2 regions of the Arthrobacter sp. RAF14 genome follow, and region 2 is predicted to be linked to the other one. Evidence: predicted binding sites of a transcription regulator. Region 2 holds the regulator's gene; the other holds the start of a gene.

Region 1 (21,261 bases), 1.0 Mb from region 2:
TCGGAGCTGCTCGTCTCCAGTTTCGCCGACCTTCCGCAGGATCTGGACGACCCTTGGATCCATGACCGGCATGAGCTGATCTCCGCCCTCGCGGATCCGGACAGTGTGGAACCACGGGTGCCCATCACGGCCGAGGAGTTCGTGCCGCTGGACGAGCGCGATCCGGCGGACGAGTTCCTGCTGCTCGACGCCGACGCCTCGCAGCAGCTGGCCCTGGACGTGATCCGTGCCGGCGACTCCGTGGTCATCTCCGCGCCTCCCGGCACCGGCCAGACCCAGACGGTGGTCAACGCCCTGGGCGAGCTCGTGATGGCGGGGAAGTCGGTCCTGGTGATCGGCGAACGGCGCACCTCCCTGACCGAACTCAACCAGCGGCTCGGGTCCCTGGGTCTGGAGTCCCTGGTGCTGCCCCTGAGCGCGAGTGCCAGTCCCGCCCAGCTCAAGGCCCAGCTGATTCAGGCGATCGTGCGCAATGAGAAGGCCGAGGAGCCCCAGCTGGAGCAGCTGCACAGCACCCTGCGGGCCCGTCGGCACTCCCTGGCCGAGCATGTGGCCTCGCTGCACAATGTGCGGTCGCGCTGGGGCTGCTCTCCCTATCAGGCGATGCAGGCGCTCGCCCGCGCGGTCGCCACAGACACGACGCCTGGCACCACCGTGCGCCTGAAGCGCAGCGTGCTGGACAGCATCAAGGACCGCGAAGCCACGGCGACGCAGCTGGTCCGGGCGGCCGAACTCGGCAGCTTCACCCGGTCCACGGTCACGAGCGAATGGCACGGCGCGCGCCTCCTGACACGCAAGGAGGCCCAGGAGGCTCACGAGACGGCCAGCCGCCTGAACACGTCGGTCCCGGAACTGCGCCGCCGCATGGAGGAGTTCGCCGAGCAGGCGCAGCTCCACCTGGGTGCGAACTTCCATGAGTGGGGTGAGCAGCTGGGGCTGTTCCTCGGGATGCGCGACAGCCTGAGCCGGTTCTCCGTGGAGATCTTCGACCGGGACGTCCATGACTTCATCGCGGCCACGGCGCCCACCGCCTGGCGCCGGGACCGCGGCATCGAGATGACCAGCCTGGGGCGTGCCAAGCTGCGCAAGTACGCCAAGGAGTTCGTCCGTCCGGGCGTGCACATCCTGGATCTCCACGAAAGCCTCAAAGAGGTCCAGGTCCAGCGCGAACAGTGGTCCAAGTACGCGGCCTCGCAGCGGCACCCCGTGGTGCCCTCCGGCCTCGCCGACCTGGACACCCGCTACTCGGAGGTCAAGAAGGACCTGCTGTCCCTGAGCCAGGCGCTCAAGGGCACCCGGGGCGGCACCGATCTGCAGGAGATGCCGCTGGCGGCCCTAGAGGCCCGTCTTGCGTCGTTGAGCGGTGACACCGAAGCGCTGGAAACCCTTCCCGAGCGCACTCTGATCCTGGACAGCCTGCGTGGCCAGGGCCTCGACGAGCTGCTGGATGATCTGGCGGCCCGCGAAGTCCCCGCCGAGGCGGTCGGCGCGGAACTGGACCTCGCCTGGTGGCAGTCCGTCCTCGAAGCCATGATCAGCGGAGACGATTACCTGGCCATGTCCGACGGCGACAGCCTCCGCACCATGGAGGGCGAGTTCCGCCTGGCTGATAGCGCGCACATCGCCAGCGGCGCCGGGCGTCTGCGCTGGTCGCTGGCGCAGCGCTGGCGGGACCTGGTGGAACGGGAGACCCGTCAGGCCGAGCTGCTGCGCAGCCTCCTCAAGGACGGCCGGGTCAGCATGGCCGCGCTCTGGGCTCAGGCGCCTCAGCTGCTGTCCAGCCTGGTCCCGATCTGGACCGTCAGTCCGCACTCCCTGTCCCGGGCCCTGCCCGCCGGGGTCCACTTCGATGCCGTGGTCCTGGTCGACGCCGAGTCGACCGCGTTGCGCAGTGCCCTGCCGGCGCTGGCCCGCGGCACGCAGGTGGTGGCCTTCGGCGACGCGAGCATCGGCGCGCCCCGTGCCTTCTCGGTCGCCGTGGAACGCCCCGACGACCGCGAGCAGGCCGCACAGACGGTCACCAGTGCTCTGGACGCCCTGAGTGAGGTGCTGCCCAGCGTCGAGCTGCGCAACGCCTACCGTTCGGTGGACGAGGACCTGAGCCTTCAGCTGAGCCGTTCCTTCTACGGCGAGCGTCTGAACCGCCTGCCCGACGGCAATGCGGTGACCGGTCTGGACCGTTCGATCGTGGTGGAGTACCTGCCGGACGGCACGGGCCTTCCGGTCCAGGGCAAAGAAGCCGTGGAATCCGTGATGGCCGAGGTCAACCGCGTGGTGGAGTTGGTCTTCGAGCACGCGAGGACCCGGCCGCGGCGTTCCCTCGCGGTGGTCACCAGCACCCTGAACCACGCGGCGCGGATCGGCGAAGCCATCAGGCTCCAGCTGCCGAACCACCCGTTGCTGGCTGACTTCTTCCACGGCACCGGCCCGGAGTCCTTCCGGGTGGTGGATCTGGAACGTGCCCGTGGGCTGGTACGTGACCACATCATCTTCTCCCTCGGCTTCGGCAGGACGCCCCATGGCCGCGCGCTGCACAGCTTCGGTCCGTTGTCGGCTCGTGACGGCAGAGCCAAGTTCGCTCTGGCGATGTCCCGTGCACGTCAGCACCTCCATGTCCTCAGCTGCTTCAAGCCCGAAGATCTGGACCGCAGCCGCCTGAGTCACGGCGCCGCGGACTTCTACGATCTGCTGGACCGTGAACTGGGCGGCAACTACTCCCTGGGAAGCCACGCCTCCCGTGCCGCGTCGAGCGACCCGAGCCTGGGGGAGGACGCCCTGGTGGTGGACCTCGCCGAGCGGCTCCGGGTCCGGGGCGCGCGGGTCTGGCACCAGTACGACGGCGCGATCGATGTGGTGGCCGCGGCCGATCCCCTGCACACCATGGGCAAGGACGACTCCGAGATCCCCACCCCGGTGGCCATCGAGTCCGACGGCACTGCCGCATACCAGAAGCGGTCCATCCGTGAGCGGAGCCGGCTGCGTCCGGAACTGCTGGAACGGATGGGGTGGCGTCACGTCTCCCTCTGGACCATCGAGGTCTTCACCGACCCGTCGTTCTGCGCCGATCGGATCGCCTCCTACCTCCACCTGGACGGTGAGGAACAGGGCGGCGCCGAGAACACCGCCACGGGCTTCATGCAGCAGGTGCCCCTGGGCGACGACGGACCGGCGTGAGCGATACCCCTGGCGGTTCCGCTCGGGGACCGCAGCCTGACCTTCCCGGCTCTTCCGATGACGCGGCGGCAAACCCGTCCGGTCCCGGGCGGAAGCGGTGGGTTTCACGCCGTGCCACCGTTCAGATGACGCGGCTCGAGGTGGCCGACGGACAGTCGATGGTGATGGAGGCGCCGGCGTCGCCGTCCGGCGGGGTGACCACGGCCAAGGGCAAGCGCCCGGCGGAGGGCACGCCTCCGGAGGCCTCTGCGGCCGGAGACCAAGCGCTGTCTGCTGAGGACCGCGGCGCACGGCGGCCGGGACCCGCGCAGGGGGTCCTGCCGGACAAGGCCGCCGAGGACCTGGACGTCGCCTGGGGCGGCACGCCGGGCAACCCGGAACGGGATGAATGGCTCAAGGAGCAGCGGCCCCCGCACTGGGACTGACCGGGCACGCAACACCATGGTGCTCATGACCGGTCAGCGGACCAGGACGAAGGAGAGCCGTCCCTGGCGCTGTACTCCGGCGAGCGATCTGGACTGTGCCGGGCCGGCGGCCACCACGATGAGACCGGGCGAGTCATCGCTCCCCAGCCACGACCCGGTGCTCTCTCCTCGGCTGATCCAGAGCACGGCCACCCGCGACGCCAGGACATGAGACGGCTGCCCGGCCGGGTCGCGCGGTATGTCCGGACCAGGGTCGGGGGTGAGCACCACGTCGATGAGCTGACCAGGACTCAGAATTCTCAGGGACGACGGGTCGGACATCCGCAGCGGCACGGCGGTGGTTCCCTCGGGCGTCCCCGTCAGCAGGCCGGGACCGGTGAGCGCGGTTTCATTGAGGACTTGACCCCGCCGGAGGGGAGTGGCCAGCCGTCGTCCGAGCACGGGCGCCGGGTCACGATAGCTGCCGGCCGGCACGGCCTGAGGAGGCAGCTGCACCATGGTGAGCTGGTCACGGCTCAGGGTGGCCCCGGCGGGAAGATCACCGGAGGCGGAGACCACAGGGACACGTTCAGCGGGCTCGGGAGTGAGCTGATAGACCGTGAGGCTCACGGCGGCCGAGAGGAAGACGGCCGCCAGGAAACGGCGGTGCCGGATGAGCCAGGCATGGAGACGATGTAGAGCGGAACGGCGGCGTGAGCCGAGCGGAGGATTCCTCATACTCCGAGGCTAGGGACCGCTGTCCGGCCCGGAGGGGATGACTTCGCTTATGTGGACAGCGCCGGCCCGGTGGACGGGGCTCGCTCCGTGGTGGTGGCGGCCTCATGCTCTGAGGCGGGCGCTGGGCCGATCAGTTTCCGCTGGCTGGGCTCGCCGCTGGAGCGGGGGAGCTTGAAGCGGTGGAAGACGAGGAGGCCGCCGGCACCGTGCTCTGTGACGAGGAACCGCGGGAATCCGTCCGGTAAAAACCGGAGCCCTTGAAGACCACGCCGACGCTGTTGAACTTCTTGCGCAGGGTGCCGCCGCACTCGGGGCATGTGGTCAGGGAGTTGTCGCTGAACGACTGGACGACCTCGAAATCGTGGCCGCAGTCCTTGCAGGCATACGCATAAGTCGGCACGGATTCTCCTCAGTTCTCTGGGTCCTGAACGGATACGGATTAGCACTGTCAGGTTCCGAGTGCCAATTCTATCAAAGAGGACAACGCCGGAACCCGGGATTCACTTCCCGAAGAGGCGCCACCGGTGCTCCGTCACCACGGCGTCCACGGGCCGGTCGAACGGGTCCACGGTGAAGGACCCCTGTGGGACGTACTCCGACTCGAAGACCAGGGCGGCCAGGGGGACCGTGCGACCGGACTCCGCTTGGGCCGTCTCAGTTGCCGGAGCCGCCTCAGTCGTCTGTGCCTCCGCCAGTTCCGCCAGGAACCGGTCGTAGTACCCACCGCCCTGACCCAGACGGTTCCCTGTCGAGTCCACGGCGGTGGCCGGCAGGAACATCGCGTCCAGGCCGGGGCCACCCTCGCCGAGCAGTTCCGCCAGACCGGCACCCGGTCCCACAGGCTCATCGACCGGAGCGAGCGTGCTGCGGCGGACCTCGATTCCCGGATGCCAGCGCACCCATTCCATGAGATGCCCGGGACGGCAGACCGGAACCAGGACGGTGCAGCCACGGTCATGCAGGGAGTGGAGCAATGCTCCGGTGGGCGGTTCGAGGCGGGCGCTCAGATAGCAGGCCACGCTCGGAGCCGCCGCTGACCCCCCCGGCAGCACCGTGGAGAGCCAGCCCATCGCCTGCGCCGAGAACGCGGCACCCAGCCGGGCGGCGTCGTCGCCGGTGCGAAGGGCGGCCTCTGCGCGCCGTCGTGTGCGCTGCGCGGAGCGGAATTCCGCTTTTTCTGCTGGCATGGGTGAAACCGTCATTCTGTCGTCGGAAAAAATCCGGAGAAGGGGCTGGTGACTGTATCGGCTAGATTAGTCCTGTGACCGAACAGAAGCAGATCCGCAAAGCCGTCATCCCGGCCGCCGGCCTGGGAACCCGATTCCTGCCGGCCACGAAGGCCATGCCCAAGGAAATGCTGCCGGTGGTGGATAAGCCGGCCATTCAATATGTGGTGGAGGAGGCATCCAGCGTCGGACTGGATGACATTCTGATGATCACCGGGCGCAGCAAGCGCGCCCTGGAAGACCACTTCGACCGGGTCCCGTCGCTGGAAGCCACCCTGGAGGCCAAGGGTGATGCCCGCAAGCTTTCCGCCATCCAGGAATCCACGAATCTGGCGGACATCCACTATCTCCGCCAGGGCGATCCCCTCGGGCTGGGTCACGCGGTGCTGCGTGCCCAGCAGCATGTGGGCCAGGAGCCTTTCGCGGTGCTGCTCGGTGACGATCTGATCGACCCCCGGGACGAACTGCTGTCCATCATGATGAAGGTCCAGCAGAAGACCGGCGGATCGGTCATCGCCCTGATCGAGGTGGAGCCGGACCAGATCAGTGCTTACGGCTGCGCGGACATCTCGCCGGTGGACGGCGAGGACTTCGTCCGCGTGAGCCAGCTGGTCGAGAAGCCGTCCGTCGAGGAGGCTCCGTCCAACCTCGCCGTGATCGGCCGCTACGTGCTGCACCCCGCCGTGTTCGAGGTGCTCGCCCACACCGCCCCCGGGCGCGGTGGCGAGATCCAGCTGACGGATGCCCTGCAGACGCTCGCCGCAGGCGAGGGTGAAGGGTACGGGGTCTACGGCGTGGTGTTCCGCGGCCGCCGCTACGACACCGGCGACAAGCTGAGTTACCTCAAGGCCGTCATCCAGCTGGCGTCGGAGAGCGAGGACCTCGGTCCTGACCTCCGCACCTGGCTCGGCGAGTTCACGTCCACTCTCTGACGCTGCCACCGGTGCGTCAGGTTCCGTACTGGCCCGTCACCCTGGAACACGGTGACATCGTCCTGAGGCCCATCCGGCAGCGGGACCGTGTCGAGTGGACGACGGTCCGTCAGCGCAACAAGGACTGGCTGCAGCCCTGGGAGGCGAGCAACCCGAATCCGGGCGGACGCCTGCCCAGTTACCGTGAGATGGTCACCTCTCTCAGGACTCAGGCGCGCCAGGGCAACGCCCTGCCGTTCCTGATCACCGAGCGCCGGCCCGGCCTTGCCGTGCCGGCGATCGTCGGGCAGCTGACGGTCTCCAACATCATGTGGGGATCGGCCATGATGGCGAGCATCGGGTACTGGGTGGACCAGGAACGCGCAGGACGGGGCATCACGCCGACGGCGGTCGCCCTCGCCACGGACTTCTGTTTCGGGGAACTCGGACTGCATCGGATGGAGATCAACATCCGTCCGGAGAACACGCCGAGCCTGCGGGTAGTCGAGAAGCTCGGCTTCCGCCCGGAAGGTCTGCGTCCGGCGTTTCTCCACATCAACGGCGAATGGGCGGATCATCTGAGCTTCGCGCTGACGGCCGATGAGGTCCCGGAGGGCGTCCTGACGCGCTGGCTCAACAGCCGGTGACACCTCGCCGTCGTCATTTCCTGCCGAGTTGGGCGACACACTAGGGCAAATGGTCAGGCGTGTGGTGAGCACCCCCTAACGTGAAGACTGTGGATTTCCCCATGAGCAGCTCAGTGGTCCTGGTGGCTGCTGTCGCGTTCTGGCTTCTGGGGATCGCTCCTTCACTTCTGAAGCGCCGCGTCCGGGTCCGGACCGTGGAGGCGGAGAACGAGGAACATCCCGGCCACCTGCCGACGGTGAGTGCCGGACCCACGATGACAGTGCAGGACGGCAGCAAGGAGGAAGAGACCGTGCCCATGGAGAATCCAGGCCAGCAGGATCTCTCGGAGAACCCTGTCCGCCGTCCCAGAATCAAGACCGGCCGCGCCTCGCTCGCACTGCTCGGTGCGCTGAGTCTGGCCGCCGTGCCGGTTCTCGCCGTGCTCTCCCTGTTCTCGGTGGTTGCCCCCGGCGCTTCGGTGCTCTGCCTCCTGGTGACCGTGGCGTGCGTCGCGGCCCTTCGTCAGCTGGCCAAGCGGGACCGCTTGCGCCGGCTGGACCAGGCCTTCCGTGATGCCATGGCTTCTTCTGCCGCTCCGGTGCGCGACGTCGCCGTGGAGCGTCCGCTGTCATCGCCCAGTGAACCTTTCGACGGTTCGCCCGCGGAGCCGGTGAAGGAGGCGGAGGAACCGCCGCTCACGGCGGCTGAGCTGCGTCTCGCAGCCCTCGCCGTGGCTCGGGAGATCGGTGATTCCGAGGCGGGCGCCGAGGAGACCTGGGAGCCGGTGGATGTTCCGAAGCCGCTGTACGTCGACGCGCCGCGGGCCGAGCGTCCGGCGCCGGAACCGCTCGACCTGCCGGCGGCCCCCAAGCCCGAGGGCAAGCCGATCATCAAGGACGCCTTGAAGCCGGACCTCGCCCAGGCCGTGCAGGCCGGCGGAGTGAACGTCGCCGTGGTCGGTCAGGGCCAGTCCGCGCTGCGGAATCTGGATGCGATTCTGCAGCGCCGGAGGGCCTGAGCCCCGCGTTTTTGAACTTGCGGCGGTTTCTTTGTAGTCTGTTTCAGTTGGTTCCCGCGAGAGCGGGTCCGGGGCTATAGCTCAGTTGGTAGAGCGCTTCGTTCGCATCGAAGAGGTCAGGAGTTCGAATCTCCTTAGCTCCACAGTTTCACCGAAGGCCCCTCCGGATCCGGAGGGGCCTTCGGTGTCCCCGGGGGAGGGTGGGCCGTTCCCGGCGATGCCGCAGGCCACCCCCTCACCGCTGCCGCCTGGCCTCTTTCCGTGCAAGCTTGAGCAGGCCGGCTGCCTCGCGGAGCTCCTGAGCGCTGAAGCCGAGGTGGTGCGCCGTGCCGATCCACATATACGTGTCGGCGGCGGAACGATGGTCGCCGAGCCGGGCGAAGCAGGTGGCCAGGGCGAAGGCGGAAGGCCGTGCGCGTTGCAGGACGGCGGGTTCCGGCGCGGTGCCGGCGATGTCCAGGACCTGCCGGTGCGCGGCGGCGGAGTCCGCGAACAAGGCGAGCTGGTCCAGCAGAAGACTCTTGTTGCGGAGAGCCTTGACCGCCCGGAGCCGACGTTCGGGCGATGGCACCGAGGCCTGCTGAATCCAGAGGAGCCGGTCGTAGGCCGCTAGCGCGGCGTGGACGTCTCCCAGATCGTCCAGCAGCACCGCGCGGTTGTAGAGCGCCGTCTCGCGGGCACTGACGATGTCCCCGTCCTGTGAGCCTTCCGCGAAGCGGTCGAGCGCGTCGTAGACGTTCAGTGCCGAGGACGGGTCGCCGAGCCGGGCCTGTGCCCGGGCCAGGCGGAGATGCGCCCGGGCGTTGATCCGTGCGGCGCGGGTGTCCAGGTCCGGGCGTGGCGGCGCGGCCCGTCCCGCCACAAGGGACAGCTCCTCCCAGCGCCCCGCCTCCTCGAGCAGCCCGCCCAGGCCGTCGAGCGCGGCCAGCACCAGCAGGACGGTCGCCTGGTCCGCGTCCCCGGCGCCGGCGTCGTCGATGATCGAACGCAGCACCGCCTCCGCCTGCGCGGTGCTGCCGCTTCCGATCGCGCGGTCCGCTTCATCGAGGCGTGCCCGCAGATCGCGATACCGGGCGCCGGAAGCGCTGTCCGCCTGAGCGATCGTCGGGACGCGCAGGATGCCCAGATTCTCGCGCGCCAGCCGCACGGTGTCCTGGATGCCGGCTTCGGTGCTGTCGCCGTGACGCGCGAGCAGGGAACTCAGGAGTGCGACGGCGGCGTCCTTCCGCCCGCGCTCAGCCTCCACCGAAGCCTGGGTCAGAAGCCGCCGGGCATCGAGACCGCGGATGTGCGGATCGTCGTCATCACCGAAGTGGGCGGCGAATCGGGTCCGCGCGTCGTCCCGCTCCTCGGCCGAGGCGTCTGGGGACTGCCAGAGGGAGAACAAGGCGTTCGCGGCCTGTGCTCTCTGGCCGGACTCCTGGGCGTCGGCGAACCGCCCGATCAGCGCCTCGATGACCGTCCTGGACTCTGCTGCACGACCGGACTCCCGGAGCAGCCGGCCCTGCCAGTACATGGCCTGAGCGACGGCGCCGGACGCGTCCGGCAGGTCCTCGAGCGGTGGGAAGCGTTCCGGGAGTGAGGCCAGCAGCGCCAAGGCGTCTTCGCGCCGTCCCAGGTCGTCGAGGCGGAGCGCCCGTTCCAGCTCGGCGAGGGCGAACGGCACCCGCAGCTCGGGATCGCTTTCGGCGCCGGGGAAGCGCCTGACCAGGTCTTCGGAGAGCGCGACGGCGCGCGCCGGGTCTCCGAGCGCGGCCGTCGCTTCCGCCACCCGGGCCGCCAGGCGCAGCCGTGCGGCGACGGTCACCGGGCTGTGGTCCCCGGCGAACGCGGCGTCCGCGTGCCCCAGAACCCTGAGGGACGTGGCCGTCCGGGAGGATTGCTCGCCCTGCAAGCCGTAGCGGAGCACCAGGGCCCACAGAAGGCCATCCCTCAGTTCGTCGTCCGGATGCGCGGCGAAGCGTTCGGTGAGGGCCAGGTAGCTTGTTTCAGCCTCGTCTTCCCGGTGCTCCTCGGGGACGCGGAGGAGCACCTCCTCCAGGAAGGCGCGGTGCTGTGCGAATCCGCGCCGTGTTTCCTCTGTCAGAGGCAGGGCGAGCACGGCGTCGGCCCTGGAGCGTGCGGATGCCGGATCGTCGTCCTCGGCGTCCAGAAGCAGCAGCGCGGCACGGTGAAGGAGGGGTCGTGCGTCGGGGAGGCCTTGTGCCTCTTCGATCACGCGCTGCAGCAGCTCGAGGCTCTCGGCCCGGCCGTCGTCGAGGCTCAGCCGGGTTTTCGACGCCTCGTACAGAGCGTGGAGGCGGACGGTCCGGAGGCGCGGATCGTCCTCGCCGGTCAGGGACAGGGCCAGGTGTTCGAAGGCGCGTGCCACGTCATTCCCCGGCCGGCCGAGGTGCCGCACGAGCAGGCCGGCGGTCAGCAGGGCCTCGGCACGGGCGCGCCGGATGACCAGCGGTTCCGTGGGATCGGAGTACCGCGCGGCGTACGCCTCTGCGGCGCGCAGCACGTCCACGAGCAGGATCGCGTCCGCCTCCGCATCGGAGCCGTGGATCCATTCGATGGCGTCCAGCTCCGCGAGGGCGCAGGCCTCCCGGACGGCGGGGGTGGGCACGCCGGCCGTCAGCTCGCCGAGCAGCCGGAGACGTTCAGCCACCAGCGGATACGTCTCAGGCGTGGTCTCCATCCGGAGCAGAAGGCCCACGGCTTCGGCGCAGGCGACGGCCTCCGCCTCGTTCCGGGCCGGGACGGCGTCGGCCAGGGCGTCGGTGAGCAGCTGGACGGCCTGATCCTCGTCACCGCCGTCGGACAGGACACGGATGAAGGCGAGGAATCCGGCGTCGATACTCATGGTGCCCCTACATCCAGCCTTTCTTCTTGAAGATCAGGTACAGGAGCGCGGCCAAGGCGACCATCATGCACACCGCGAGGGGGTAGCCGAGGGGCCACGCCAGTTCCGGCATCTCCTGGAAGTTCATGCCGTAGATGCCGGCCACGATGGACGGGGCGAAGAAGATGGCGGCCCAGCCGGAGATCTTCTTGACCTGCTCGTTCTGAGCGAGGGTCACTTCGTTCATGCGGTTGGCCGTGAGGGTGCCGTCCAGGGTGAGGGCGTTCTGGAGGATTTCCCGGAAGGAGTTGACGCGGGCGATCACGGAGTCCACGTGGTCCCGCACGTCGCGGAGATTGCGCTGCAATTCGACGTTGACCTGGTACTTGGTGAATCCGCGTTCCAGGATCTCCATCATGTCCGGCAGCGGCTGGATGGCCCGCTGGAACTGGATCACCTCTCGGGTGAGCTCGTAGATGCGACGGGACACCGTGGAGTCCCCGGAGAACAGCTGGTCCTCGATCTCATCGATGTCGTTCTCCAGACCGGACACCACGGGGGAGTAATCGTCCACCACTTTGTCCACCAGGGCGTAGAGGACGGCTTCGGGCCCCATGCTGAGAAGCTCCGGGTTGTCCTCCAGCCGCTTACGCACCGCGGCGACGCCCTGGGTCTCGGCATGGCGGATGGTGACGACGAAGTCCGGCCCGGTGAAGATGTGGAGCTCGCCGAACTCCACGGTCTCGGTGGAGTCGATGTAGCGGGCGGGCCGGAGCACCGTGAACAGCGTGGAGTCGTACCGTTCCAGCTTGGGGCGCTGATGCGCGGTGACGGCGTCCTCGACGGCCAGCGGGTGGAGCCCGAACTCCACCGCGATGTCCTTCATGTCCTCCTCGCTCGGCCGGTACAGGCCGAGCCAGGCCATTCCGCCGGTCTCCTCCATGGCTTCGCTGGTCTGCAGCACGGAGCGCGGTTCGAGAATCCGGCGGCCGTCCACGTAGACGGCGTTGTCGATGATCGTCACGGCTTCATTATGGACGAGGGCAGGCCTATGTGCGCGAGGCGCGGGCATTCTCCTGCACGTCGAGGGCGCGGCTGAGCAACGGCTCCGCACGGAACGCGATGTGGGTGTGCAGGGCCAGCACCGTCTCCGTCCTGATGACGCCCTTGATCCGCACCACCTGACGGAGGACGGATTGCAACTGGTGGGTGTCCGTGGCGGTGAGCCGCACCCAGAGGTCGCCCCGGCCGGAGATCTCGTGGACTTCGAGCACCTGCGGGATGAGACGGAGTGCGGAGATGACGGTGTCCAGTTCGCGGTGGGTCACCTCGATCGTGACGAACGCGACGACGTCGTACCCCACCGCTTCGAGGTCGACCTCCCGGCCGCCTCCCTGGAGGGCCCCGGAGCGCTGCAGGCGGCGCAGCCGCGCCTGTGCGGTGTTGCGCGCGATGCCCAGCACTTCGCTGAGCTCGCTGACCTGGATCCGGGGCTCCCTGACGAGCTCCAGCAGGATCTTCAGATCGGTGGCATCGAGATTGTTCAATTGCGCACTCCAGCTCAAGAGAAGGCATATCTGTTGGATGTTTTGCGCAATTTTCCTTGCGCTCACTGATCGATAGTACGGGAATGCCTCATGATCTGAACAGGCCCAGACCCGGGCCGAAGAGCTTCGTGACGGCACATCCACCGTCCACAGCCGCGAGGAAGATCCCGATGACCGTCATCAGTGAACTGCGTATGCGCCCGGCCGCCCGTGAGTGGGGCTGGGAAGCGTCCACCACGGCCCGTCTGGTGCTGTCCGGCGTGGTCATCTTCGTGCTCCTGGTGGGAGCCAATCTGGCCACGCCGCTCTATCCTTCCCTGCAGGCGGAGCTCGCCCTGGGGCCGTTCGGCACCACCGTGGCCTTCTCCAGTTATGTGATCGCCCTCGTGGCCACGTTGGTTCTCGCGGGCCACTGGTCCGATCACATCGGCCGGCGCGCGGCCCTGGTGGTCTCGGTGCTGGTGGGCCTGGCGGGCACCGCCGTGTTCGGCCTGGCCCAGAACCTTGTGATGCTGTGCGGTGGACGGGTGCTCCAGGGCATCTCGATCGCGCTCGCCACCGGCGCGAGCGCCGCGGCCCTGCGCGAACTCCTGCCGGCCCGCCCGGAGTGGGCCTCCCGCTTCACCCTGCTCTCGTCCTCCGGCGGAGTCGCGGCCGGGCCCGCCATCGGCGGTCTGCTCGCGCTGCTGCCGGGCGGCCGGACCGCGCCTTTCATCGTGCAGATGGTCGTCCTGGCGCTCCTGCTCGTGCCGCTCTGGCTCATCAAGGCCCGTCCTGCCATCATGCGTGCCGAGCACGGCTTCAACCACCGGGCTCTGGCGCCGCGCCGCCTCGGTGTGCCCTCCCAGGCCCGCGGTGCGTTCTGGCTCGCGGCCCTGGTCGGGTTCCTCAGCTTCGCCATCTTCGGCTTCCAGCTCTCCCTGGCGCCCGGGTTCTTCGCTCAGGGGATGCACCTCAGTTCGCTGCCCCTGGTAGGCGTCCTGGCAGGTCTCTCCCTCGGCGCTTCGGCCCTGAGCCAGCTCACCGGTTTCTCCGGCAAGGCGACCGTTCCCGTAGGCCTTGTGGTGCTGGGCCTCTCGATGCTCCTCACCGCCTGGGCCAGCAACACCTCCGCGCTGTGGCTCCTGGTGGTGGCGTCCGTGGCGGCAGGCTTCGGCCAGGGCCTGTCCTTCCGGACCGTGTTCAACCGCGCGGCGATGGCGGTTTCCCCCGGCCAGCACGCTCAGATGGTGTCCACGGTGTACGTGGTGACGTATCTCGGCAGTGCGGTGCCGGTGCTGGGACTCGGACTGGCGGCCGCGGTCTGGGGGATGACGACGGCGGTCACCGCCTTCGCGATCCTGACGGGCGTGGCGGCGTTCGTCCTGGCCATCGCCTCCTTGCGGGGGCAGCGCCGGGCCTGAGTCCGGCTGAGTCCGGCTCAGCCGGGTCACCCCCGGCCGTTCAGTCGAGCAGGCCGGAGTTCCCGTCCATGTGCTCGAAGACCAGCGTGGTCTCCGTGTGGCCCACCACCGGATCCGTGGCGAGATTGTCCAGGACCCAATCGCGGAGTTCTTCGGTGGTGCCCACGGCGATGTGCAGCAGGTAGTCCACCGAGCCGGAGGTGTGGAACGTGGACAGCACCGCGGGAAGCCGGGGCACACGGGCCGTGAACTGATCGATCTGATCCCGGTCATGAGCCCGCAGACGCACGGCGATGAGCGCTTGGACACTGCGGCCGATCGAAGCGAGATTGAGTTCGGCCGTGAAGGACTTGATGATCCCGCGCTCCTGAAGGGTGCGGGTCCTCATCAGTGCGGTGGAGGGGGCGATGCCCACGTCCTCGGCCAGCTGCTTGTTGGAGATCCGGGCGTCCTCCGAAAGAATCCGGATGATTTTCCGGTCCACGTCGTCCAGGGTTTCGCCGTTGGTCCCCGGAATGCGAAGATTCTTCGCTGAATCGGCCATTGTTCCTCCGCTTCGAATGTCACTACATGATACGGCGGGGCGGCGATTCGCGAAACGTCGGCTCAGCGCTCGGATGCGGCGTCGAGGAACGGTGCCAGGACCTCCCGCAGCGGGGCGGTCGATGCCTGCCGCCATCCCGTCCCGGCCCACAGGTTGAGCCCGTCCGCCAGACCCTGCTGGGCCGCCTCCGCGCGCAGCGGCGCCGTCAGGTGATGGACGGCGGGGTAGGCATCGGGGGCCAGGGCGTCATACTCCCGCAGGAAGGCGTTCTCCAGGCCGCGGGCACGGCGCCCCGTGAAGGCCCTCGTCATCCGGGTCGCCACGAAGCGTGGATCGCCCAGGGCGTCCTTGTGGAGCGGGCGCGCTCCGGACTCCGGAGTCCGCAGCAGCGCGGTGCCCAATTGCACGGCGGCGGCTCCGGCGTCGTACGCCGCACGGGCTCGAGAAGCTGTCATGATGCCGCCCGCGGCGATGAGGGGGACCGGACAGCCCGGGGACAGCTCGGCGATCAGCGCGGCCGCGTCCTGCGCCACGGGCGGCTCGCCGGGAAGGAAACGCCCCGAGTGGCCGCCCGCGCATTCGTGCTGCACCACGAACGCGTCGACGCCGATCGCCAGGGCGGCCTCCACCTCCGCCCGGTGCGTCACCGTGGCCCAGAGCCGGGTGCCGCGTTCCCGCAGGGCCAGGGCGTCCTCGCGGGAGGGGAGACCGAACGTGAAGCTGACCACCGGCGCCGGCCGGTCCAGCAGGAGGCGGATCTTGGCGGGGTAGTCGTCATCGTCGTCGAGGACCGGTTCCGGGACGGCGACGCCGAGCCGGCCGGCCCAGGGCCGCAGCGCGTCGGCGTAGGCGCGGACGGCCTGGGTATCGACAGGCGAGGTGTCCGGGACGAACAGGTTCACCCCGAAGGGCGCCCCGCCGAGCGCGGTGGCGCGGGCGGCGACGTCGTGCAACTGCGCGCCCAGTGCTTCGGCGCTCCGGTAGCCCGCGGCGACGAACCCCATGGCGCCGGCCTCCAGGGCGGCGGTCACGAATCCGGTGCTGCTGGTTCCTCCCGCCATGGGTGCTGCGATCACCCGGGACGGCAGCGGCGTGCCGCTCATGGTTCCTGACATGGGGTTCCCTCCTGCGTACCCTTGAACTCGTGACTACTCCAAGCCATCCTGCCACTGAGCTCCCCGACTCCGCCGGTCGCGAATCCGTGGCCATCGACATCGGCGGCACCAAGACCCGCGGAGTGCTGCTGCGCGGCGGCCGGATCGCGGCCGATCTGACCGTGGGCAGCGCCAATGTGCAGAACGTCAGTGTGGAGGCTGCCCAGCAAGCGTTCGCCGAACTGTTCGCCGGTCTCGGCCCCACTGCGGTGGACCGTGTGGTGGTCGGCGCGGGAGGCGTGGACACCGAGCAGGACAAGTTCGCGCTCGCTGCGCTCATCCAGCCTCACGTCCCCGGAGCGGACATCACCGTGGTCCATGACTCCGCTCTCCTGTTGGCCGCAGCGGGCGCGACGGCGGGCGCCGCGGTGATCGCCGGAACGGGCACTGCAGCCTGGGGCCGGGACATCGACGGCCGGGAAGCGCGCTACGGCGGCTGGGGTTACCTGCTGGGCGACGAGGGCAGCGGGTACTGGCTGAGCCGTGAGGCCGTGCGTCATTCGCTGCGCCGGTTCAACTCGGGGCAGGAAGCGGACTCCCTGGCGCTGGCTCTCTGTGAGTCGGTCGGGGCTCCGGATGTCGCCGGGCTGATCGCGGCCTTCCACCACCCGGACAAGGGCCGCCGGTACTGGGCCGAGAGGAGCCGCGTGGTGGTGGATGCCGCGCGCAACGGCAACGACGGCGCGAAGGACATCCTGAGCCGGGCAGCGGACGAACTCACGACCCTGGCCCTCGGAGTGCTGGACAACCTCGGCATCGCCGGACCGGTGGTGCTGGGCGGCGGCCTGGGGCAGCACGTCCCCGAGATCTCGGTCCCGTTCCGTGAGAGCCTGGCCGCTCGCGGTCACCACGATGTGCGCGTGCTGGACCAGGAACCGGTGTTCGGCGCGGTCGCGCTGCTCACCGCGGGCTGACCAGGCTCACGGACCTGCAAACAATTGCCTGCCAGGTCGTGCTTTCCTTCGAACGAATCTCCCCATTCCAAGACTGATCCAGCGATCATGGCGGTCTTTCGCCAGTTTGAGGTGAAGGGCGCCGCCCTCTTCAGGAGCAGAATTCAGCCGAGCCGGAAACCTGCGCCACCCGTGAGAGGTGCCGAAAGGCAACGGGTTGAAAACCGCCCGAAGCGGCTTCTTTCCGATTGCCGGCCGCGTCCATGCGAACTGACTGGGTGGGATCAGGTCAGGGTTCACGGGCGCGATCCTCTGCGTCCCGCGCGTTCAACGGTGTGAGCCCCGGCCGAGTGGCGAAGTTTTAGACTTTCAGAGTCCCGTCAGGCAGTTCTGAAGAGAAGATTCGGCAGTCCTGAAAATCCAGTGGAGTAGGAGCCGATGCCGCGTCGCGCTCGAATGCCGGCTAGGAACGCTTGCCGACACGATGGACTCCGATACGCGTTTGATCGCGTGGACCACCCCCGGGCCAGCCTACGGTGTGTCTCCTTTAGTCGCTGCCAGATGAGGATTGCGTAGAGCGTGATACCGGCGTGGCAGGTGATGGCGAGTTTGTCGTAGCGTGTTGCGATGCCGCGCCATTGCTTGGCGAGGGCGAAGAACCGCTCGACGACGTTGCGGCCCTTGGAGGCACCGGTGCCGGACCTGGATGGCCTGCCGCCTTCGCTACCGACGTTTCCGGGCGGTGGCCTGGTCTCGCTTGAGCGGGTGACCCCAGTGCCCCTCATTCGAACGAAGCGCCGGCCCGATCCGCTCCCACTGCTCATCCGTGAACACCCGATACCGCGAACCTGTTGACCTCACCCGACCAGCACCACGATCTATATGGGAGACACACACTAGCCAGGACTGATTAGTGCGTTCAGTGATTCCCTAAGGGGTTTGCCCAATCGCAAGACTCTCCGATGCTCGGCAAAGGCAGTCCCGTCGTCCAGGAAGAGGGTCCACGTTGATCATGGGCGCCGTGGTCGTGGTCGTGATCCTGAGCGCTCGAATCTCGATCGGCACAGATGTTCACGGAATCGTCCTGCGTTTCGCCCCGATCTGGACCAAGCGCATCCCGTGGGCAGAGCTCGACAGCATGAGCCCAGTCGCCAAGGTTACAGTCCAGCAGTTTGGGGTATCGGGCTGTGAAAATGCATCAACGGGGACACCGGAATTCTGTGGAACTCAGGTCCAGCCGTGACCTTGAGGACAACGACGAAGCACACCTATGTTGTTCAGTGCGAAGATCCTGAACGGGTCATTGCGGACCTGACACGCCGCCGTCGGTAGAAGGAAACGCGCTCCGGACTTCATTGTTCTTGCCGGTGTGTTCCGCGCCGATCAGTTCAATGCCCTTAGCAAGCGCCTCGTGAACCCGTGAAGGTGCCATCCCTCGAAACCCAACCCGGACAATAGAACACCCCATAGCCGCAGCAAACGCTCGAGTAGGTCACATCCGCCAGACATGGTCCACGAAAGGCAGAGTACGCCCGAAGGTGCACTGACAATGACCTCGGAGATCACCGCGACGTTGAAGTCAGGGTCCGCATGTCCCGCTTTGACAACCTCATCCAAGGCTTGTTCGGTGTAAAGGAGCCGTTCTCGGTAGAGGGCATGATCAAGGGCTTCGCAGAGGCCCTCATCAGACTCGATAGCGAGGGCGATCGCTCCTCTGACGATGGAGTTATCGCAGAGGAGTCGCGACGCGGCAGGCCGGGTTGCCGGCGTGCCCGGGGCGGCGACATCGGAGTGGTTAGGCTTCGCCAGTTGGAGGACCGCATGACGCTCGGCCCGGCGGAGCATGGTGGGGCCCGGGCTTCGGCGGAGTTGTGGCTGCTGGACTGAGCAGCGGACGTCCTCCCTCCGGCAGCGGGGCCCTTCCGAGCGGATCCTTCGTCAGAGGGACGTTCAGACCTCGTACCGGGTGCTGAGGTCAGTCCTCGCCTGGATCCATTCGGAGGTGCGTTCCAGGCCTTCCCTCAGCGTGACGGACGGTTCCCATCCGGTCAGGGCCGTCGCCAGTGAATGGTCCGAGACCAGCCGGTGGACCTCGCTGCCGGACGGCCGATCGCGCTCGGTGTCGTGTTCCAGGCGTGCCGAGGAACCCGTGATCTCCAGCAGGAGTGCCACGAGGTCGCCGATGGAGATCTCCCGGCCCGTGCCGAGATTGAGCGCCTGCCCGATGGTTTCGTCGGACTGGGCGATGGCCAGGAAGCCGGCGGCGGTGTCCGTGACGAAGGTGAAGTCCCGCGTGGGGGAGGTCGCACCGAGGCGGATCGTCTCAGCGCCCGCATGCAATTGCTCCAGTACCGCCGGGATGATGGCCCGTGCGCTCTGCCGGGGACCGTAGGTGTTGAACGGCCGGCAGACGGAGACCGGCGTGCCGAAGCTGTGGAAGTAGGACAGCGCCATCATGTCTGCCCCGATCTTGGAGGCCGAGTATGGTGACTGGGGCTGCAGCGGGTGGCTTTCGGAGATCGGCACCGTCTGCGCGGTGCCGTATACCTCGCTGGTGGAGGTGTGGATGAGGCGGCGGACGCCGTGCTGCCGGGCCGCCTCGGCGATGTTGCGGGTGCCGGCCACGTTGGTCTGCACATAGGAGTCCGGTGCGACATAGCTGTAGGGGATCCCGATGAGGGCGGCGAGGTGGAACACCGTGTCGGCGCCCCGCACGGTGTGGGAGACCAGGTCCGCGTCGCGGACATCGCCGCCCACCAGCTTGATCTGATCCATGACCTCTGCGAGATGTCCGTGCCGCCCGTAGGGCTTGTAATGCGCCAGCACGGTGACATCGGCTCCGGCGCGGACCAGGGCTTCGACAAGCGTGCTGCCGATGAACCCTTCGCCGCCTGTGACGACGACGGGGCGTGATTCCCAGAACGAAGTGGTCATAGGGATTCGTCTCCTTTTTCAGCAGTGGCTGGTGGATTTGGATGTGGAACGGGGGTGCGGAGCGGTGTCGATGAGTTCCAGAGCCCAGTCGGCGAGGTCACGCGCGGCGGCATGGTGCGAACGGCGCTCACCCGGCCCGGCGGTTCCCGCGAGCAGGGTGACGATGCCCTCCTCCAGGGCAGTGGCCGTCAGGTGCCTCTCTTCGAGCACCACCGCGGCGCGGTGCCGGGCGAACTCTGTGGCGTTGGCGAGCTGGTGGCCACCTGCGGAGTGCGGCAACGGAACGACGACGGCGGGCAGGCCCAGATGTTCCAGTTCGGCCAGGGTGGCAGCACCGGCGCGGGTGACGAAGACGTCAGCGGCGGCGTAGGCGAGGTCCATCCGGTCCAGATAGGCCACCTCTGACACCGTGTCGGAGACGGCGTTCATGACCAGCTGCCCGCCGGTCTTGATGAGGAGATGCCGGTCCGTCCTGCCGTTCCACCGAGCTCCAAGTTCCGCCGCGGCCTGGTTGATCGCCCGGGAGCCCAGGCTTCCTCCGATCACGGCGATCACCACCGCAGACTCGGGCAGGCCGAAATGCCGTCGGGCCTCGGAACGCAGGGCCGCCCGGTCCAGCGTGGTGATCCCGGGCATGAGCGGCAGGCCCGTCACGCGGGCCCGGCGCAGGGGGCGCTTGCCCGGGTCCGGTGCGTTCCTCAGCGCCAGATGCGCACCGAGGACCCGGGCGAAGCGGTTGGTGAGTCCGAAGACCGCGTTGGATTCGTGGACCAGCAGGGGCAGCCGCAGGAGTGCTCCGCCGAGCAGGGCCGGTGCGCTGGGGTAACCTCCCATCCCCAGGACCAGATCCGCCCCCACGTCTTTCAGAGTCCGGGCGGCCCGGACCCCGGCCGTCACGAGCCGTCCCGGCAGACCCAGGGCGGCCCGGCCTCCGACGGCTCCATGGATCCGGGAGGTGTGGAGCGGGTAGCCGTGGGCCGGGATGATCCTGGTCTCCATGCGGTCGTCGCTGCCGAAGAAGACCACCCGGTGCCCCCGTGCACTGAGTTCGTCGGCGACGGCCAGGGCGGGGTAGATGTGCCCGCCGGTGCCGCCCGCGGCGACCGCGATGACCTTGCGGTCCAGGGACCGTGCGCCGGGAGTGGAAGCCGGGGACTGTCGAATGGTGCTCATGGACCTCCATGGTTCCCAGCCGATGTGAGAGAGATGTGAGGAGGGCGCCGGACCGGGACTATAGGCTGAAAACCATGAGAATCCTGATCGTCGACGACGAGCCGCGCGTGCGCGAGGTGATCGCGGACGCCCTGGAATCCGAGGACCACGAGACTTTCGCGGTGGGGTCCGGTGAGGACGCGCTGGCGTCCCTGGAGCAGGCCGATCCGGACGCCATCGTGCTGGACGTCTCTTTGCCGGGGGTGTCCGGGCTGACGGTGGCATCGAGCCTGCGGGCGGTGGGAGACCGGACCCCCATCCTCATGCTCACCGCCCGCGCAGCGGTCTCGGAGCGGGTGGACGGACTGGACGCGGGCGCGGACGACTATCTCACCAAACCGTTCGACGTGGCCGAACTCAAAGCGAGGGTGCGTGCTCTGCTCCGCCGCATGGAGCCGCCGGCAGAAGCGATGTTCAGCCACGATGACTTCGAGTTCGACCCTGTCGGACGCACGGGCGCCCGCGGGGGAAGACCACTGGCCTTCACCGCGACGGAGGCGGCGCTCCTGGAGCTGTTCATGAGCAACCCGGGCCAGGTGCTGCCGAGGTCCACCATCAATGAGCACGTCTGGGGTACCGACTACGGTGCGCGGTCCAATTCGCTGACCGTGTACATCGGATACCTCCGCCAGAAACTGGAGGCCCAGGG
Region 2 (9,431 bases):
CGGTGAGGTGGGATACCTCATCACCGGCGTGAAGGACGTCCGCCAGTCCAAGGTCGGTGACACCGTCACCACGCTGCACAAGCCGGCGGCGGTGTCGCTCGGAGGGTATGAGGACGCCAAGCCCATGGTCTTCTCCGGCCTCTACCCGCTGGACGGCACGGACTACCCGGTGCTCCGCGACGCGCTGGAGAAGCTGATGCTCAACGACGCGGCGCTGGTCTACGAGCCGGAGACCTCCGCGGCCCTGGGCTTCGGCTTCCGTGTGGGCTTCCTCGGTCTGCTGCACCTGGAGATCACCCGCGAACGCCTGGAACGCGAATACAAGCTGGACCTGATCTCCACCGCTCCGAACGTGGAGTACGAGGTGACCCTGGAGGACAAGAAGGTCGTCCACGTCACCAACCCGAGCGAGTACCCCGTTGGGAAGGTCGCCGAGGTGCGTGAGCCGATGGTCTCCGCCACCATTCTGGCGCCGAACGAATTCGTCGGAGCAATCATGGAGCTGTGCCAGTCCCGCCGAGGCATCCTGGGCGGAATGGACTATCTCTCGGAGGACCGTGTCGAGATCCGCTACCGGCTCCCGCTGGCGGAGATCGTCTTCGACTTCTTCGACACGCTGAAGTCGAAGACCCGCGGCTACGGTTCGCTGGACTGGAAGGCCGACGGCGACCAGGTCGCCGACCTGGTCAAGGTGGACATCATGCTCCAGGGCGAGACGGTGGACGCGTTCAGCGCGATCACCCACCGCGAGAAGGCCTACTCGTACGGCGTCATGATGACCTCCAAGCTGCGGGAGCTCATTCCCCGCCAGCAGTTCGAGGTCCCCATCCAGGCAGCCATCGGCGCCCGCATCATCGCCCGTGAGAACATCCGCGCCATCCGCAAGGACGTTCTCGCCAAGTGCTACGGCGGCGACATCAGCCGTAAGCGCAAGCTGCTGGAGAAGCAGAAGGAAGGCAAGAAGCGCATGAAGATGGTGGGCCGCGTCGAGGTCCCGCAGGAAGCCTTCATCGCTGCGCTGAGCAATGACGAAGGCAACGGCAAGGACAAGGCCAAGAAGTAACCCATGCCCAGTGCGCTCCCTCTCGGTGACCCGGCTCCTGCGGACGGGCTCCTGGATCCTCAGGCCCGGGAGGGCGCGCAGGAGCGTGCCTTCAGCCTGTACATCCACGTCCCGTACTGCACGGTCCGCTGCGGCTACTGCGACTTCAACACCTACACGGCCACGGAACTCGGCGGCGGCGCGAGCCAGGATGAGTACGCCGGCACCGCGCTGTCCGAGCTGGATTTCGCCGCCGACGTCCTGGAACGGTCCGGCGTCCCCGCCCGTCCCGTGTCCACGGTCTTCTTCGGGGGCGGCACGCCGACCCTGCTGAATCCTGATGAACTCGGTGCTCTGCTGGGCCGTGCCCGCGACCTCTGGGGCCTTGAGCCCGGCGCCGAAGTCACCACCGAGGCCAACCCGGAGACCGTGACCGCGGAATCCCTCGCCCGCCTGGCGGAGGCCGGCTTCACCCGGGTCTCCTTCGGCATGCAGTCAGCCGTCCCGCACGTCCTCAAAACGCTCGACCGGGTGCACCGTCCGGAGCGGGTGCCTCAGGTCGTGGAATGGGCGCGCGACGCCGGGCTGAACGTGAGCCTGGATCTGATCTATGGAACCCCGGGGGAGTCGCTGGCCGATTGGGAGCAGTCACTGGACGCCGCCCTGGCCTGCGAGCCCGACCACCTGAGCGCCTACGCCCTCATCATCGAGGACGGGACCAAGCTCGCGGCACAGATCCGGCGCGGCGAGGTTCCGGATGTGGACGACGATGACCACGCTGACAAGTACGAACTGGCCGAACAGCGGCTCGCCGCCGCCGGCTTCGACTGGTACGAGGTCAGCAACTGGGCCCGCGAACCGGGCCAGGAATGCCGCCACAATCTCGCCTATTGGCGGGGTGACGATTGGTGGGGGATCGGCCCCGGTGCCCACTCACACGTCGGCGGGGTCCGGTGGTGGAACGTCAAGCACCCCCGTGCCTATGCGCAGCGACTGGGGGACGGCGTGTCCCCGGCCGCGGGCAAGGAAGTGCTCGACGGCGGCACCCGCTACCTCGAGGATGTCCTCTTGCGCGTGAGGCTGGCCGAGGGGCTGCCGACCTCCGCGCTCCACGCGGAGGGGCGCACCGCCGTCGCGGGTCTGATCGCGGACGGGCTCATCGACCCGCAGGCCGCCTTCCGTGGCACCGTGCGCCTGAGTCTGCGTGGCCGGCTCCTGGCAGACGCCGTCGTGCGCCGTCTGCTTCCGGACTGATCCGGCCCTCCCTGGCTGGACCGCTATCAGGGCATGAAAAAAGGCGGGACCCCTTCCGGGGTTCCGCCTTCCGGCTATTTGATGAGCCGCAGGTTGTACTTGTAGCGATACGGCTGGCCACGGTTGACGTGAACGCCGGCGATCACGGAGAAGACCGTCAGCGCGATCCAGATGAGCGCCGCGATCACCGCGAAGATCCCGCCGATCCAGGGGATGAGGCTGAGGATGTTCGCCACCACCGCCACCAGGGTCGGCGGCAGGGTGAAGTTCAGGGCTTCCTTGGCCTCCTGGGCGGTGAACGGCCCACGGTCCTTGAAGATCAGGTAGATCAGGAGCGACGGGATGAACCCGAGGATTCCGCCGAAATGGGCCAGCATGGCCCACTGCCGGTCCTCGCTGGAGCTCAGCGGCTCCGGGACGGCGCTGGCGCCCGTGTAAGGATGATCGCCGGGCACCTGATCACCGCTGTTCTGGGCCGGACCGCCGTTCATGCCTGCGGCACCTCGCGGCTGATCGCCCGGGGTGGGTGCACCCTGGGGCTTCGGTCCAGATGCGTCAGACACAGCTGTTACTCCTGAGATAGTTCCGGATCACGGGCGCTGCCCATGACGGCGTTCCTTACTCAGCATAGTGGCTGGGAGGTCACGCCGTGAGGAAATCGATGACCTCTTCGACGCGTCCCAGCAGGCTCGGTTCGAGGTCGGCGTAGCTGCGGACCGTGGAGAGCAGCTTCTGCCACCCGAGGCCGATGTCCTCCGCCGTGGCGTGTGGCCAGCCGAACGATTGCAGAATGCCGGTCTTCCAGTCCATGCCGCGGGGAATCCGTGGCCAGGCGGGGATTCCGAGGGTCTGGGGTTTGATGGCCTGCCACACGTCGACATAGGGATGACCCACCACCAGCACGTTGCCGCCGACGCCGGGCTTGCGCATCAGCGCGTCCACGATCCGCTGCTCTTTGGAGCCGGGAACCAGATGGTCCACCAGGATGCCGAGCTTCCGGCCGGGCCCGGGTCCGAAGGCCGCCACGGCCGCCTCGAGGTCGTCGATACCGTGCAGAGGCTCGACGACGATCCCCTCCACGCGCAGATCGTCACCCCAGACGCGCTCCACGAGTTCGGCGTCGTGCTTGCCTTCCACCCAGATCCGGCTGGCCAGAGCGGTCCGTGCCTTGGTGTCCACGTGGATCGATCCGCTGGCGGTGCGCCTCGGGCCCTGCTCGGTGGCGGGGGCCGCTCGTGGCGGCACGATCTTGACCGCTTCGCCGTCCAGCAGGAAGCCGAAGCCGAGCTGGAAGGAGCGTTCCTTACCGCGCCGGTCCTCGAGGCTGAGGATGTGCATGCCGCCGGACTTCTCCACGCGGGTCACCGCCCCGACCCAGCCGGTCTGGACGTCCTCCAGCACCATGCCGCGTTCCACGGGCACCTCGCGCAGCTGCTTCTGAGCAGGTGCGCTGAGGTCCTGAGGTCCCCAGGAATGGATGGACATGAAGCCTCCTGCTGTTCTCCGCCTGGCGATGTCCCGGGTCCGGGGCAGGCATACTAGAATTAGCACTTAGAGAGGTAGAGTGCTAAGAGAAACGCCGAAGGGCAAGAGCATGTGGAGGTGGCAGAGTGAGTGATCCTCGTCGTCTCGAAGTCCTGCGCGCCATTGTGGAGGACTACGTCCACTTCCGGGAGCCGGTGGGTTCGAAGGTCCTGGTGGAGCGTCATCAGTTGGGCGTGTCCAGCGCGACGATCCGCAATGACATGGCCGCGCTGGAGGAGGAGGGGCTGATCGCGGCTCCTCACACGAGCGCGGGCCGTATCCCCACGGACAAGGGCTACCGGCTCTTCGTGGACCAGCTCGCCTCGGTCAAGCCTCTCTCGGCCGCGGAACGCCGCGCCATCCATTCCTTCCTGGACAGCGCCACCGACCTGGACGATGTGCTGGAGCGTTCGGCGCGGCTCCTGTCCCAGCTGACCCGCCAGGTGGCGGTCGTGCAGTACCCGAAGGCCAGCCAGGCAGGCCTGCGTCACCTGGAGGTCGTGGCCCTGGGCGGCGCACAGGTGCTGCTGGTGCTCATCACGGACACGGGATCGGTCGACCAGCGCGTCGTGGACCTCGGGCAGATCCTGGACGAGGCGGATGTCGTGACCTTGCGCACGATGTTCCTTGCCGCGTGTGCGAATCAGCCGCTCGACACCCTGCGCGAGACCGTCCCGGTCCTGACCGCGACGGCGGCCCCCGGGCTGCAGCGGCCGGCGGCGGCCCTCGCCGCCGCCCTGCTGTCGCTCCTGGACTCCAGTGCGGAGGACCGGATCGTGCTGGCCGGAACGGCGAACCTGGCCCGCGCCACCATGGATTTCCCCCTGAGCATCGGACCGGTGCTGGAGGCCCTGGAGGAGCAGGTGGTCATGCTGAGGCTCCTCACCGAGATGCACCACGACCAGCACGGTGTGGCCATCAGCATCGGACGCGAGAACCCGTTCGACGAGCTCGCGGGCACCTCCGTGGTGGCCACCGGCTACGGCAAGGGCGCCGCCTCGAAGGTGGGCGTCCTCGGCCCCACCCGCATGGACTACCCGTCCTCCATGGCGGCCGTGCGCGCCGTCGCACGCTACCTTTCACGGATTCTGGCGGGGTGACCTCACCGGTCACCTGACGCCACTGCATTTCACCCAACAGAGGAAGAGAAGTACACACACGTGAGCAGTCACTATGAAGTCCTCGGAGTCCCGCGCGACGCCAGCGGTGAGGAGATCAAGAAGGCCTACCGCAAGCTCGCGCGGACCCTGCACCCGGATGTGAACCCCGGGGAGGACGCCGCCGAGCAGTTCAAGGCTGTGACGCACGCCTACGAGGTCCTCTCGGATCCCGAGAAGCGCCGGGTCTACGACACCACGGGCAACGAGAACGGCACCGACAACGGGTTCGGTGGGTACTCCGGTTCGGGCTTCGCCTTCCAGGACATCTTCGACACCTTTTTCAGTGGCGGCGGCGGTGCTCCGGGTCCGGCCTCCCGGGTCCGGCGCGGCCAGGATGCGCTGGTCGAGGTCCGCATCGACCTCAAGGACGCGGTCTTCGGCGTCGAGAAGACGCTTGAACTGGAGACGGCCGTGGTCTGCGAGACCTGCGACGGAAGCTGCTGCCAGCCGGGCACCAGCCCGGAGCGCTGCGACATCTGCCACGGCGCCGGCCAGGTCCAGCGCCCGGTCCGGTCCATTCTGGGTCAGGTCATGACCGCCGCCACGTGCCCCAGCTGCCAGGGGTTCGGCACGGTCATCAAGGACCCCTGCAACGAGTGCAACGGCCAGGGCCGTGTCCGCTCGCACCGCTCCCTTTCCATCAAGATCCCCGCCGGTGTGAGCACCGGAACCCGGATCCAGCTCTCCGGGCACGGGGAAGCCGGCATCGCCGGCGGCCCGTCCGGTGACCTGTACGTCCAGGTGAAGGTCAACCCTGACAAGACCTACACGCGTGACGGCGACGATCTGCAGGCCGCGCTGAAGGTTCCCATGACCGCGGCCGCCCTGGGCACCGACGTCGAACTGGAGACCTTCGACGGTCCCCAGACCATCAGCATCAAGCCGGGCACCCAGTCCGGCGAGGTCATCACGCTCCACGAACTGGGTGTCACCCACTTGCGCGGCTACGGCCGCGGCGACCTCAAGGTCCGCATCCAGGTGGAGACCCCCACGAGGCTCGACGCCGAGCAGGAGGAACTCCTGAGGAAGCTCGCGGGTCTGCGTGACGAGGAGTTCACCGAGGGCAAGCTCGCCAGCACCGGTGGGATGTTCGCCAAGCTCCGCGACAAGTTCGGCAACCTCTGAGCCATGAGTAACCCGGTCTTCTTCGCTCCCGCCGGTTCCCTCGACCACGTCGAGCCGTCCGGGCTCGTCGTGCTCGACGGCGCCGAGGCCCGGCACGCCGTCACGGTCAAGAGGCTTTCTCCGGGGGAGGGCGTGGACCTGGTGGACGAGCAGGGGACCCGCGTGATCGGGACCGTCGAATCGTCCGGCGACGGGGAACTGGTGGTCCGGGCCCTCGACGTCGTCCGCGAGACCGCCCCTGCGCCCCGTCTGGTCCTGGTGCAGGCCCTGGCGAAGGGTGACCGGGACGAGCAGGCCATCGAGAGCGCCACGGAGCTCGGCATCGACGGTGTGATTCCGTGGCAGTCCGACCGGTCGATCGTGCGCTGGCGTGGTGACCGGGCGGCGAAGGCGCTGGCGAAGTGGCGTTCCGTGGTGCGGGCCGCCACCAAGCAGTCCCGGCGCGCCCGCACCCCCGAGGTCGGGGACGCCGTGGATTCCGCCGCCCTCGCACGCCGGATCACGCAGGCCGGATCCGCATTCATCCTCCATGAGGACGCGAGCAGTTCCCTGTCCTCGCTCCTGGAGGACGCGGCAGGCGTCGACGGCGAGATCCTGCTCATCGTGGGTCCGGAGGGCGGCATCTCGCCGTCGGAGGTCACCGCCTTCGAAGCGGCCGGCGCCCGCACGGCGCTGCTCGGACCGCATGTGCTGCGGTCGTCCTCGGCCGGCCCGGCCGCGCTCGTGGTGGCGAACACGGTTCTCGGCCGCTGGTGAGGTGACCCGGGTTCGCGAGGCGATCCCGCACCTCAGCGGATGGTGATGGTCTTCGAATCCTGCACAGGCTGGGACGCGCCCGGAACCGTGGTGGTGACGGTGAGCTCGAATTTGCCCTTCGGCAGCTCCACCCGTGACTTGAACTGCCCCACATTGTCCTCCGTGGGGGTCAGCGTGATCCTGGAGGACGACAGCACGTCCTGCCCCGCGGGGGAACCGGCAGGCACCACCGACCAGCTCACGTCCTTCCGGGCTCCCAGCACGACGCCGCTGAACGTCAGCGTGCCGGAGCTGAGGACCGCCTCGTCCTGGGGGACCGTGATACGGACGGGCGAGAGGAACGCCGCGTCGCGGTGGAAGGAAAGGTTCAGTGGGATCGAGCCGAAGGCCTGTACGTCATTGCGGCCGTCGATCAGCAGGACGACGTCGGGCTCCGCGGAGGAGTCGACCATCCCGGACGCGCGGGCCGCGGACACCGCTGTGAAGACGAGCTGCTGCATGGCCCGCTTGGCCATGGACGGGTCGAGGTTCTTGGAGAAGGCGTCGGCGCTGACGTCCACCGTGATGGTGGACACTCCGGAGATCGACGCCGCCAGACGGTGCGGGGCCTGCCAGGCGGTGAAGTAATCGGGGTCCTGAGGCTTCTGAGCCATCATGACTTTGAGAGCCGCGGTCACGGGGTCGTCCCCGGCTCCGACTTTGCTGGGTTCGGAGAAGAGGTAGGCGTTGCCACCGGTGCGTCCGATCCAATAGACCTGGACCTGGGTGGCGGTGTCGGCCGTTCCACTCGGGGCGGCGGTGACTTCGGGGATCGAAGTGGCCAGCGATTGCGGATCCGGCAAGCCGGAGGAGACCGTTCCGGACGGTGTGGCGGTGCACGCGGAAAGCAGCGCAGCGGCGAGGGGAAGCGCGAGCAGGCGTGCGGCGTGCCGCCGTCGTGCGGTGGGTCGTGCGGTGTACAGGCCCATGGTTCCCCTCCTTCCTGTCGGCTCTCTCGATCAGCTCGTCGTGCGGGCATCGGCCAATGTTCGCGGGGAGTCGCCGGTCCCGGGACGGAGTCCGCCCACGGGAAAGGGCCTGCTGATCAGCACGCCCCGCATTCCACCTTGCCACAGGCGCCGGGGTGCTCGGACCGTTCGAGGGGGGCTGGGGAGGAAGTGCAATCCGATTGAGACCCCGCTGTGCCCAAGCCGTGACCGTCCGGCGTCCTGACGTAGACTTTCAGCAGGCCATGGACTTCATGGCCACACCATTTTCACGAAAGGGACATCCGGTCTCGAGGGCCGGCACCATGAGCGAAGAAACCATGCCATCGGGGGCCCTGTCAGGTCATACCGACTTTCCGCACAGCACGCCCCTCTCTCGGACCGAGGTCATCCTCTTCGAGACGAGCGAGGCCATGGTACGGGCGCTGGGCGCCCACGACGAGACGCTGCGCGGCCTCGAAGCGGCTTTCCCCACCGTGGTGTTCCACGTCCGCGGGAACGAACTGACGCTCAAGGGCCCCACCGAGAATGTCCAGCTGGCGAACCGTCTGATCCTGGAACTGAAGTCGCTGTCGGCGCGGGGCACTCCGGTCACGCGTGAGCTCGTGGTCCAGCTCCTGGGAATGCTGAGCGCGCGCACCGTGCCGACCCCCACCGAAGTCCTGACCCAGAACATCCTGAGCAGCCGCGGGCGCACCATCCGGCCGAAGACGCTCAATCAGAAGAGCTATGTCGACGCGATCGACCAGAACACGATCGTGTTCGGGCTGGGCCCGGCCGGCACCGGTAAGACGTACCTGGCCATGGCCAAGGCGGTTCAGGCGCTGCAGAACAAGGAAGTCACCAGGATCATCCTGACGCGGCCGGCCGTGGAGGCGGGCGAGCGGCTCGGCTTCCTGCCGGGCACGCTCAACGACAAGATCGACCCCTATCTGCGCCCGTTGTTCGATGCGCTGCACGACATGATGGACCCCGAGTCGATCCCGCGTCTCATGGCGGCCGGAACCATCGAGGTGGCGCCTCTCGCCTACATGCGCGGGCGCACGCTCAATGAGGCGTTCATCATCCTGGACGAGGCTCAGAACACGACCCCGGAGCAGATGAAGATGTTCCTGACCCGCTTGGGCTTCGGCTCCAAGATGGTGGTCACAGGTGATACGAGCCAGGTGGATCTCCCCAACGGGACCACTTCCGGACTGAAGATCGTCCAGGGCATCCTGGACGGCATCGAAGACATCAACTTCTCCGTCCTCGACGCCAGCGACGTGGTCCGCCACCGCCTGGTGGGGGACATCGTGACCGCGTACAACCATTGGGACGAGGAACAGCAGCGCGGCGTGCAGCGCCGTCGCACTCCTTCCCGCCAGGCGGCAGGCCTGGACAGCACCGCAGAGCCAGGAGCCACCGCATGAGCATCGAGGTCAACAACGAATCCGGCGTCGACGCCAACGAAGAGGACATCGTCCGTCTGGCACGGTTCATCTTCGATGAGCTCTACATCCATCCCGAAGCCGAACTCTCGGTGCTGCTCGTGGACGAGCCGACCATGGAGAAGCTCCACATCGAGCTGATGGATGAGCCGGG

The links. The regulator HrcA, encoded in region 2, represses chaperone genes, less so after heat shock. The targets are predictions, from matches to a motif close to TTNGCACTCGNNNNNNNCGAGTGCNAA.
Region 1: AB4Y75_RS02530 (FmdB family zinc ribbon protein) is a predicted target of HrcA. The motif match lies at 4,756-4,782, and genes of this name have one in related genera.

Annotation. Positions count from the first base shown of each region.
Region 1 covers NZ_JBFREG010000001.1:525,157-546,417, forward strand. The annotation lists gene AB4Y75_RS02515 (AAA family ATPase) at 1-3,174, shown strand, start outside; gene AB4Y75_RS02520 (hypothetical protein) at 3,300-3,599, shown strand; gene cpaB (Flp pilus assembly protein CpaB) at 3,633-4,316, opposite strand; gene AB4Y75_RS02530 (FmdB family zinc ribbon protein) at 4,447-4,716, opposite strand; gene AB4Y75_RS02535 (5-formyltetrahydrofolate cyclo-ligase) at 4,817-5,503, opposite strand; gene galU (UTP--glucose-1-phosphate uridylyltransferase GalU) at 5,578-6,474, shown strand; gene AB4Y75_RS02545 (GNAT family N-acetyltransferase) at 6,486-7,100, shown strand; gene AB4Y75_RS02550 (hypothetical protein) at 7,202-8,098, shown strand; tRNA gene AB4Y75_RS02555 (tRNA-Ala) at 8,169-8,241, shown strand; gene AB4Y75_RS02560 (tetratricopeptide repeat protein) at 8,334-10,946, opposite strand; gene corA (magnesium/cobalt transporter CorA) at 10,954-11,949, opposite strand; gene AB4Y75_RS02570 (Lrp/AsnC family transcriptional regulator) at 11,975-12,472, opposite strand; gene AB4Y75_RS02575 (MFS transporter) at 12,643-13,875, shown strand; gene AB4Y75_RS02580 (Lrp/AsnC family transcriptional regulator) at 13,916-14,419, opposite strand; gene AB4Y75_RS02585 (nitronate monooxygenase) at 14,482-15,534, opposite strand; gene AB4Y75_RS02590 (N-acetylglucosamine kinase) at 15,564-16,487, shown strand; gene AB4Y75_RS02595 (hypothetical protein) at 17,479-17,709, shown strand; gene AB4Y75_RS02600 (GDP-mannose 4,6-dehydratase) at 18,417-19,400, opposite strand; gene AB4Y75_RS02605 (UDP-N-acetylglucosamine--N-acetylmuramyl-(pentapeptide) pyrophosphoryl-undecaprenol N-acetylglucosamine transferase) at 19,419-20,573, opposite strand; gene AB4Y75_RS02610 (response regulator transcription factor) at 20,648-21,261, shown strand, end outside.
Region 2 covers NZ_JBFREG010000001.1:1,526,692-1,536,122, reverse strand. The annotation lists gene lepA (translation elongation factor 4) at 1-1,063, shown strand, start outside; gene hemW (radical SAM family heme chaperone HemW) at 1,067-2,296, shown strand; gene AB4Y75_RS07275 (DUF4870 domain-containing protein) at 2,371-2,787, opposite strand; gene AB4Y75_RS07270 (DUF3097 domain-containing protein) at 2,939-3,781, opposite strand; gene hrcA (heat-inducible transcriptional repressor HrcA) at 3,907-4,920, shown strand; gene dnaJ (molecular chaperone DnaJ) at 4,981-6,105, shown strand; gene AB4Y75_RS07255 (16S rRNA (uracil(1498)-N(3))-methyltransferase) at 6,109-6,861, shown strand; gene AB4Y75_RS07250 (GerMN domain-containing protein) at 6,894-7,829, opposite strand; gene AB4Y75_RS07245 (PhoH family protein) at 8,153-9,259, shown strand; gene ybeY (rRNA maturation RNase YbeY) at 9,256-9,431, shown strand, end outside.